One region of the Achromobacter sp. 1011791174 genome, then DNA from elsewhere that is predicted to be linked to it. Evidence: riboswitches for the same ligand, from Rfam matches in the RefSeq annotation. Region 1 holds a riboswitch; the other holds the start of a gene.
What was found. Region 1 has a riboswitch for glycine ahead of gcvT (glycine cleavage system aminomethyltransferase GcvT). Riboswitches for the same ligand answer to the same signal wherever they lie in the genome.
Positions count from the first base shown of each region.

Region 2: linked by a shared signal. The riboswitch ahead of AC6LJ5_RS23385 (D-amino acid dehydrogenase) and the one ahead of gcvT (glycine cleavage system aminomethyltransferase GcvT) in region 1 are both predicted to bind glycine.

Region 1 is NZ_JCBANH010000145.1:5,065-10,135, forward strand. It holds gene AC6LJ5_RS28880 (arginine/lysine/ornithine decarboxylase) at 1-536, shown strand, start outside; gene AC6LJ5_RS28885 (BaiN/RdsA family NAD(P)/FAD-dependent oxidoreductase) at 560-1,765, shown strand; gene AC6LJ5_RS28890 (superoxide dismutase) at 1,955-2,569, shown strand; gene AC6LJ5_RS28895 (ZIP family metal transporter) at 2,595-3,488, shown strand; glycine riboswitch at 3,598-3,692, shown strand; glycine riboswitch at 3,722-3,856, shown strand; gene gcvT (glycine cleavage system aminomethyltransferase GcvT) at 3,937-5,037, shown strand.
Region 2 is NZ_JCBANH010000084.1:11,808-16,878, reverse strand. It holds gene AC6LJ5_RS23390 (MFS transporter) at 1-760, shown strand, start outside; gene AC6LJ5_RS23385 (D-amino acid dehydrogenase) at 832-2,058, opposite strand; glycine riboswitch at 2,105-2,186, opposite strand; glycine riboswitch at 2,190-2,291, opposite strand; gene ampC (class C beta-lactamase) at 2,464-3,630, shown strand; gene AC6LJ5_RS23375 (3-hydroxybutyryl-CoA dehydrogenase) at 3,695-4,708, opposite strand; gene AC6LJ5_RS23370 (NAD/NADP octopine/nopaline dehydrogenase family protein) at 4,710-5,071, opposite strand, start outside.

The DNA of each region.
Region 1 (5,071 bases):
TCCTGTTCACCATCGGCATCACCAAGGGCCGCTGGAACACGCTGCTGACCGCGCTGCAGCAGTTCAAGGACGACTACGACCGCAACCAGCCGCTGTGGCGCATCCTGCCCGATTTCTGCAAGGTGCATCGCCGCTACGAGCGCATGGGCCTGCGCGACCTGTGCCAGCAGATCCACGAGGCCTACCGCGAACGCGACGTGGCCCGCCTGACCACCGAGATGTACCTGAGCGACATGGTGCCGGCGCTCAAGCCGTCCGACGCCTTCGCCCGCATGGCGCACCGCGAGGTCGAGCGCGTCGACATCGACAAGCTGGAAGGCCGCGTCACCGGCGTGCTGCTGACGCCGTACCCGCCGGGCATTCCGCTGCTGATCCCGGGCGAGCGCTTCAACCGCACCATCGTGCAGTACCTGCAGTTCGCGCGCGAGTTCAACGAGCGCTTCCCGGGCTTCGAGACCTACATCCACGGCCTGGCCGACGAAGTGGGCGAGGACGGCGAGAAGCGCTACTACGTCGACTGCCTGAAGGAAGAGTGATCCCGCAAGGATCCGGAGCTCCGATGTTGTTTGACGTTGCCGTGCTGGGCGCCGGCGCCGCGGGCATGATGTGCGCCGCGGTGGCTGGCCAGCGGGGCCTGCGCGTGGTCCTGGTGGACCACGCCGAGCGCCTGGCCGAGAAAATCCGCATTTCCGGCGGGGGCCGCTGCAATTTCACCAATCTCGGCGCCGGCCCCGCCAACTTCCTGTCCGAGAACCCGCACTTCTGCCGTTCGGCGCTGGCGGGCTATACGCCGCAGGATTTCCTGGCGCTGCTCAAGCGCCATCGCGTGTCCTGGCACGAGAAGCATCGCGGCCAGCTGTTCTGCGACGATTCCAGCGAATCCATCATCGGGCTGCTGCGCGCCGAGTGCGACGAAGGCCGGGTGGCCTGGCACATGGGCTGTTCGGTGGCCGAGATCGCCCACGGCGAGCAGGGCTTCGAGCTGCGCACCAGCCAGGGCCTCATCCGTGCGGCCAAGCTGGTCGTGGCGACCGGCGGCATGGCGATCCCGCAGCTGGGCGCCACCGATTTCGGCCTGAAGATCGCGCGCCAGTTCGGCCTGAAAATCGTCGAGCCACGGCCCGCGCTGGTGCCGCTGACCTTCGACGCGGCGCAATGGCAGCCTTTGTCGGCGCTGTCCGGCGTGGCGCTGGAAGTGAGCCTGTCCACGGGGCAGGGCAAGGCGCGCGGCGAATTCCTCGAAGACCTGCTGTTCACGCATCGCGGGCTGTCGGGGCCGGCGATTTTGCAGATTTCCAGCTATTGGAAGCCGGGCGAGCCCATCGTGGTGGACCTGGCGCCGGGCCGTGACCTGGCCGCCGAGCTGCTGGATGCCAAGTCCGGAAACCGGCAGCAGCTGCACACGGTGCTGGCCGGGCTGTGGCCCAAGCGGCTGGCCGACGCCTGGCTGGCGCTGGCGGAGCAGGGCGGCAAGCCCGGACTGGCGGCCTTGAGACTGGCCGATGCGCCGGACAAGACGCTGCGCGGGTTGGCCCAGGACATTCATCAATGGACGCTGACGCCCAGCGGCACGGCCGGCTACAAGAAGGCCGAGGTCATGCGCGGCGGCGTGGATACGCGCGGGCTGGACCAGAAGTCCATGCAGGCGCGCACCGTGCCCGGCCTGTACTTCATCGGCGAGGCCGTGGACGTGACCGGCTGGCTGGGCGGCTACAACTTCCAGTGGGCCTGGGCCTCGGGCGTGGCCTGCGGCAAGGCGCTGTAGCGGACGGAATCGGGCGGCGCCGGGAGGCCGCGGACGGCCGCTGCCGGGCGCGCGTCCGGCGGCGATAGGCCGGCCTTATCGCGCGGATTGTGACAATCCCGTTGTGATATCAAATAAAAATAAATATCATTTGTGTTTTTGATAGTGATTCGTTCCCGCCACCGAGGGACGATCTGACGGAGACATCTGATGGCCCATACCTTGCCCGCGCTGCCCTACGCCTATGACGCGCTGGAGCCGCACATCGACGCGCTGACGATGGAGATCCATCACGGCAAGCATCACCAGACCTACGTCAACAACCTGAACGCCGCCCTGGAAGGCGCCGGCCTGTCGACCGATGAACCGGTCGAGTCGCTGGTGGCGCGGCTGGACCAGCTGCCCGCCGCCATCACCGCGGCGGTGCGCAACAATGGCGGCGGCCATGCCAACCACAGCCTGTTCTGGACCGTGATGTCGCCGCGCGGCGGCGGCGCGCCCGACGGCGCGCTGGCGCAGGCCATCGCGTCCGACCTCGGCGGGCTGGACGCTTTCCGCGAAGCCTTCACCAAGGCCGCGCTGACCCGCTTCGGCAGCGGCTGGGCCTGGCTGTCGGTGACGCCGGCCGGCAAGCTCGTGGTCGAGAGCAGCGCCAACCAGGACAGCCCGCTGATGCACGGCAATACCCCGATCCTGGGCCTGGACGTATGGGAGCACGCCTACTACCTGAAGTACCAGAACCGCCGTCCCGAGTACATCGGCGCGTTCTACAACGTGATCGATTGGTCCGAGGTGGCGCGCCGCTACGCCGCCGCCGTGGGCTGATCGCGGTTAGGCCAGCGAGGCGCCCATGAACACATTCAGCCGACACCGGATCCGGCCGGCCGCCACCAGCGTCAGCATCTGGACGCTGGCCGTGCTGGTGTCCTGCCTGGCCCTGTACCAGCTTTGGGTCTGCCTGGACGTGCGCGCGCCGCACGTGGCCGACGCGCTGCTGGGCGGCATGATGGCCGCCGCCGCGACCGCGCTGGGCACGCTGCCCGTGCTGTTCGCCCAGACCTTGCCGCAGAAGGTGCAGGACAGCCTGTACGGCTTTGGCGCCGGCGTGATGTTGGCCGCCAGCGCCTTCTCTCTGGTGGCGCCCGGCATCGCCGCGGCGGGCGAGCTGGGGCATGGCCCCTGGGGCGCCGGCATCCTGGTGGGCGCCGCCATCCTGCTGGGCGCGGCGGTGCTGCTGCTGATGGACCGCTGCCTGCCGCACGAGCATTTCATCAAGGGCAGGGAAGGCATCGAGGCGCATCGCCTGCGCCGCACCTGGCTGTTCGTGTTCGCCATCACGCTGCACAACCTGCCCGAAGGGCTGGCCATCGGCGTGGGCTATGCCGGCAACGACCCGCTGCGCGGCACGGCGCTGGCCACCGGCATCGCCATCCAGGACATTCCCGAAGGGCTGGTGGTGGCGGTGGCGCTGATGGCCGCCGGTTACAAGCGCGCCTTCGCGGTGGCGCTGGGCATGCTGTCGGGCCTGGTCGAGCCGCTGGGCGCGGTGCTGGGCGCTGCCGTGGTGGGCTGGTCGGCGGCCTTGCTGCCGTGGGGACTGGGCTTTGCCGCCGGGGCCATGCTGTTCGTCATCAGCCATGAAATCATTCCCGAATCGCACCGCAAGGGACACGAGGTCCATGCCACCGGCGGGCTGATGCTGGGCTTCGTGCTGATGATGCTGCTGGACACCGCGCTGGGTTAGTGGCGGCGGCTTGCTCCCGGTCTGTCGCGGCCGCCCGAACGGCGCGCGGACTGCCGGGTTTCCTCGCTTTCCGGCGCCCGGGGTTTCGATGTATGCTTGCGCCGCTGTCACGCATGTTGCGGGAGAGAGCGGCCATCACGCTGGCCGCCGCCGAAGGCGCAATTCGCCCGGAATCGCTCAGGTAACCCATACCGTCCATGCTTGCCCTGTCCCGGTTTTCGGTCGACGCGGCAAAACAGCACTCTGGAGAGACCTGGCGCCGCGCCTTTCAGGCCGTCCCGAATGGGGACGTAGCGGGCAGCCCAGGCGCCGAAGGTGCACACCCGCCACGCGGGGCAACTCTCAGGCAAAAGGACAGAGGGGCGGAAGATTCAGCCGTGCCGTGGACGCGTGTCCGCTGGCGGCTTTCCGCAACCCTGGCAACGCTGCCGCTCCGGAGTTCCCGCGCATGTCCGCAACCCTCAAACGCACCCCGCTGGCCGACGAACACATCGCCTCCGGCGCCCGAATGGTCGACTTCGGCGGCTGGGACATGCCGCTGGCCTACGGCTCGCAGTTGGAAGAGCACCACGCCGTGCGCCAGGACGCCGGCATGTTCGATGTCTCGCACATGCTCAACGTCGACGTGACCGGCCCGGACGCCTTCGCCTTCCTGCAACGCCTGGTCGCCAACGACGTGGCCAAGCTGACCGTGCCGGGCAAGGCGCTGTACAGCTGCATGCTCAATCCGCAGGGCGGCGTGATCGACGACCTGATCATCTATTTCTTCGCCGCCGATGAGTGGCGCGTCGTGGTCAATGCCGGCACCGCCGACAAGGACATCGCCTGGATGCAGCGCGTCCGGCAGTCCGGCAAGTTCGACGTGGCCATCGCGCCGCGCCGCGACCTGGCCATGATCGCCGTGCAGGGCCCGAACGCCCGCGCCAAGGTCTGGGCCGCGCGTCCGGCCTGGCAGGCCGCCAGCGAACCGCTGACGCCCTTCGTGGCCGCCCAGGTGGGCGACGACACGCTGGTGGCCCGCACCGGCTACACCGGCGAGGACGGCTTCGAGATCGTGCTGCCCGCCACGCAGGCCGTCGCGTTGTGGCGCGACCTGGCGGCGCAAGGCGTGCGTCCCTGCGGCCTGGGCGCGCGCGACACGCTGCGCCTGGAAGCCGGCATGAATCTCTACGGTCAGGACATGGACGAGCTGATCCAGCCCGACCAGGCCGGCCTGACCTGGACGGTGTCGCTGAAGAACGCCGAGCGCCGCTTCATCGGCCGCGACGCGCTGGAACAATTCGCCACCCCGGCCGCCTTCCTGGGCCTGAAGCTGCAGGAGCGCGGCGTGATGCGCGCCCACATGGCCGTGCGCGCCAAGCAGGGCGCGGGCGAGCTGACCAGCGGCACCATGTCGCCCACGCTGGGCGTGTCCATCGGCTTCGCCCGCCTGCCCGTGGGCGTGGCTCCCGGCGACACGGTCGAGGTGGACATCCGTGGCAAGTGGGTGCCCGCCCTGGTCTGCAAGCTGCCATTTGTCCGTAACGGCAAAGCCGTCGAACACTCGTAAACTCGAAGCTTCGCGCGCGCCGGCCGGCAGGCCC
Region 2 (5,071 bases), on a different contig from region 1:
GTTGCGCAACTGGCAATGGCTGTTCGTGCTGGAGGGCATACCCTCGGTGATCGCCGGCATCGTGGTGCTGGGCTACCTGCCGGACCGGCCGCGCCAGGCGCGCTGGCTGTCGGCCGCCGAGCAGACGGCGCTGGAAGCCGAGCTGGAGGCCGAGCAGCGCCACGGCGGCAAGCACGCCAGCTTCGCCCAGGCCCTGCGCCAGCCGGCGCTGTGGCTGTGCACGGCCGCCTACTTCTGCATCGTCGGCGGCAACGCCACGCTGGCGTTCTGGATGCCGTCGCTGGTGCGCGAGCTGGGCGTGCGCGGCGCGCTGGACATCGGCCTGCTGTCGGCGATCCCCTTCACGCTGGGCACCGTGGCGATGGTGCTCAACGGCGCGCACTCCGACAAGACCGGCGAGCGGCGCCTGCATTGCGCCGGCGCCACGCTGGTCGGCGCGGCGGGGCTCGCGCTGACCGCCGCCTACATCGGCAATCCCGTGCTGGCGATGGCCGCGCTAAGCGTATCCGCCATCGGCGTGCTGGGCGCGTTTCCCGTGTTCTGGGCGATTCCGGCGGGTTTCTTGACCGGCACGGCCGCCGCCGGCGGCATCGCCTTCATCAACTCGGTCGGCAACCTGGCGGGCTTCGCCACGCCCTTCATGATGGGCTGGATGAAGGAATGGACCGGCGGCGTGGCCGCCGGCCTGTACGTGGTCGCCGCCATGCAGCTGACCTCGACCGCGATCGTCGCGCTGGCGATGCGCCGACTGGCGCGCTAGCGCAAGGCGACGGGCGGCGAGCCGCTGGCGGCGAACGGCGGTCCGCCGGTTGCGGCCGCGTCCGCGTCGTCTCAGTGCGGCCGCAACCGTTCGCCGACGCTAGCCGCCAGCAATTGCGCGGTGGCCGCCGACAAGGTCCAGCCCAGGTGGCCGTGGCCGGTGTTGTAGAACACGCCCGGCCGCTTGCCCGGACCCACGCGCGGCATCATGTCCGGCGTCATCGGGCGCAGCCCGCACCAGGGCACCACGCGCGCCGTCCTGACGCCGGGGAAGTGGCGGCGGGTCCAGTCCACCAGCGGCTGCACGCGTTCGGCGCGGATGTCCAGGTTGTAGCCGTTGAACTCGGCGGTGCCGGCCACGCGGAAGCGGTCGCCCAGCCGGCTGGTGACGATCTTGGCGGCCTCGTCGAGCAGGCTGACGCGCGGCGCGGCCTCGCGGCTGGCGGCGTCGTCCAGGTGCACGCTGATCGAATAGCCCTTGACCGGATAGATGTTGACCGTGTCGCCCAGCTGCCGCGCGAAGCGTCGGCTGGCCGCGCCGGCGCAGACCACCACGGCGTCGGCCTGGTGCCGGTCGTCGCCGCCGTCCGTGCCGGCCAGGTCCAGCGCGTAGCCCGTGCCGTCGGCCGCGATCGCGGCGACGTCGGCGTCCTGCACGAAGCGCACGCCCAGTCGCTCGCAGGCCTGGGCCAGCCCGCGCGTGAACTTGTGGATGTCGCCGGTGGCGTCGGACGGCGTGTAGAAGCCGGCGTGGCAGGCCGTTTGCAGCGCCGGCTCGATGTCGCGAGCCTCCTCGGGCGTGACCGCGTAGCGTTCCAGGCCGCCTTCGCGCAGCAGCTCGTTGCCGCGTCGCGCGGCCTCGAAGCTGGCGGCGTCGTGGTAGATGTGCAGGATGCCGCGCCGCTCCAGGTCGAAGTCGATGCCTTCGGCCTCGGCCATGTCGTACAGGTGCTGGCGCGCCTCGATCGCCAGCCGGGTGGTGGCGATGGTGTTGCGGCGGTGGTTGGGGATCTGGCGCATGAATTGCAGCAGCCAGGAATACTTGTGCCAGCTGAAGCGCGGATTGAGCAGCAGCGGCGCGTTGCTGCGGCCCAGCCAGCGCAGACCCTTGAGCACGGTGGCGGCGCTGTTCCAGACCTCGGCGTTGCTGGCCGACAGCTGGCCGCCGTTGGCGTAGGAGGTTTCCATCGCGGGATAGCGCTGGCGGTCGTAGACGGAAACGTCGTAACCCTGCTTGCGCAGGACGTAGGCGGACGTGACGCCGGTGATACCGGCGCCAATGATGGCGATGCGGGGCATGATTGCTCCAGATGGCGTGGCGACGGCCGGCCGGCCGCTGCACCCCATCTGTCCCGGTACCTGAGAGCTTTGCCCGGCGCGTGCCGGGGTTCCCCTTCGGTGGGCGCGCAATGCGCCTCTCTCCAGATCGTCTACACCGCGCAGTCCTGTCTGCCTGAGAGTTTCCGGGGCGGTTGCTCCGTCGGCGCCCGCCGCGCGGCCGGGCCGGGGCGAGTCTCTTCTGCGGGGTGTTTGCTACGACCGTGGCAGGATAGCCAAATATTTCGCGTCCTGGAATTCAGGGTTAGTACCAGTATGGGCGTGGCGGCGCTACCATCCTGGGTTCGCGCGGGGCGCGCGCCGGCATGCCGGTCGCCGCCGCCTGGCCCCGCCCGCCTTGCTTGCGCTGTTTTCCGGGAGTTCTCCATGCGCCTGTCCGCCTTGTTCCGCCGCTGCCTGCTGGCCGTTGCCCTTGCCGCATCGCTGCCCGCGTCGGCGCTGTCCCCCATCTACGACGCCGACGCCCGCGTGCGCGCGGCCGTGCTGACGGTGATGAAGCAGCATGAAATCGCCGGCATGGCGGTGGCCGTGACCCGGCAGGGCGAGCAGCATTTCTACAGTTTCGGCCTGGCATCCTGGGAGACGCGCGTCCCGGTCACCAACGACACGCTGTTCGAAGTGGGCTCGATCAGCAAGACCTATTCGGCCACCTTGGCCGCCTATGCGCAGGCGCTGGGTCGGCTGTCGCTGGCGGATCCGGTCGAGCGCCACGTGCCCGAGCTGGCGGGCAGCGCTTTTGGCAAGGTCTCGCTGCTGGGCCTAGCCACGCACACGGCGGGCGGCTTTCCGCTGCAGGTGCCTGACACGGTGCGCGACCGCGCCCAGCTCATGGCCTATCTGCAGGCCTGGCAACCCAGCTACGCGGAGGGCACGCGCCGCACGTATGCCAATCCCAGCATCGGCATGCTGGGCGTGGCCACCGCCAATGCCATGGGCCAGGCCTATGTGCCGCTGATGCAGGGCACGCTGTTGCCCAAGCTGGGCCTGCCCAGCACCTATCTGCAGGTGCCGGCCGACCAGATGGCGCGCTACGCGCAGGGCTACGACAAGCGCAACCAGCCGGTGCGCGTGAGTCCCGGCGTGCTGGCCGACGAGGCCTACGGCGTCAAGACCAGCGCCCGCGACCTGCTGCGCTTCGTGGAACTGAACCTGGGCGGCACCAGCGGCGACGCCAAGCTGGATCAGGCCATCGCCGACACGCACCGGGGCTACTTCGAACTGGGCGGCATGACGCAGGACCTGGTGTGGGAGCAGTATCGCTATCCGGCGCCGCTGGATACCGTGCTGGAAGGCAATTTCAACACGGTCGCCTTCGAGACGCACGACGTGCGCGCGCTGCGTCCGCCGCTGGCGCCGCGCGCCGACGCCTGGATCAACAAGACCGGCGCCACCAATGGCTTCGGCGCCTACGTCGCCTTCGTGCCGGGACGCCGGATCGGCATCGTGATCCTGGCCAACCGCAACTATCCCAACGCCGATCGCGTGCGCCTGGCCTATGAGGTGCTGGATGCGCTGGAGACGGGAGGCCGTTGAGCAGGCGCGTGGGGCAGTCGCGGCGGCGGGCGCTGCCTAGGCCGGTCCGCCGGACGGTCTCCGGTCAGGCGGCCGGCGCCGCGCCGGCGCCGGCCCCGTTCAGCGCCGAGCCGCAGCGCGGCAGCAGGCCCAGCAGCGCCAGCCGGTCGCGCAGCTGCTCCAGCCGCTGCATCCGATACGCGTCCACGTCCACGCCGGCGTAGTCGTAGAAGCCCTGGCCGTCGCGCAAGCCGTTGCGGCCCTGTTCCATGTTGCGCGCGATCACGTCCGGCGCCGCGAAGCGCGGGTCCAGCGCGCCGGCCAGGTAGCGCGAGGCGTAGTAGAGGATGTCGCCGCCGCCCCAGTCGATGAATTCCAGCAGGCCCAGCACCGAGAAGCGCAAACCGAAGCCCAGGCGCACGGCGGTGTCGATGTCCTCGGCGCTGGCCACGCCTTCCTCGACCATGCGGGCCGCCTCGTTCATGGCCAGCGCCTGGATGCGCGGCACGATGTAGCCGGCGGACGGCGCGCACATCACCGGCGTCTTGCCCGCCATGCGCAGCAGCTCCAGCAGCTGGTCGGCGGCGGCATCGCGGGTGGCGGGGCCCCGGCTGACTTCCAACAGCGGGATCAGGCTGGCCGGGTTGAGCCAGTGCGCGTTCAGGAAGCGTTCCGGATGCGCCGTCAGCGCCGCCAGTTCGGTGACCAGGAAGGTGGACGTGGTCGATGCCACCACGGCGTCGGCCGGGCAGGCCTCGTCCAGCCAGCGCAGCGCGTCACGCTTGGCGTCCAGGCGTTCGGGCACGGCCTCGAACACCGCGCGCGCCGCGCGCAGGTCGGCGGCCGCATCGTCCCTCGCGCGCAGCCGCAGCCGGGCCAGCGCGGCGTCGGCCTGGTCCTCGCTCAGCACGCCCAGCCGCGCGAGCATGCCCAGCTCGGCGCGCACGGCCGCGCGGGCCGCGTCGTGGACGCGCGCCTGTTCATCGGCGGCGCGGGGCTTGAGGTCGATCAGTGACACCTCCAGGCCGGCGATCAGGTAGGACGCGGCGATGCCCTGTCCCATGCGGCCGGCGCCGATCACGCACAAGGGGGCGGCCATCTCAATAGCCCTCTTGCAGCAGCGCGCGCATGTCGGCGCGCGACAGCGCGGACAGGCCCAGGTTCTCCAGCGTGCGGCCCTCGGCGTACAGGTCGCGCCCGGTCAGCGCCGAGGCCAGGGCCAGCAGGCCCTGCGCCACCGGCATGGGCACGCCGGCCCAGCGGCCCGTCGACACCAGGAAGGACAGCCCCAGCCGCGTGTCCTCCAGCATGTAGCGGTGGCGGTGCAGGTCGATGGTCTCGCGCCAGTCGCCGCTGTCGGTCAGGCGGCCATGGGCGCCGCGCCCGTACATCCATTCATCGCCTTCCTTGGCGTAGTGGTCGGCCAGCGGGAAATGCGGCGCGCCATAGCCCAGCGCCTCGC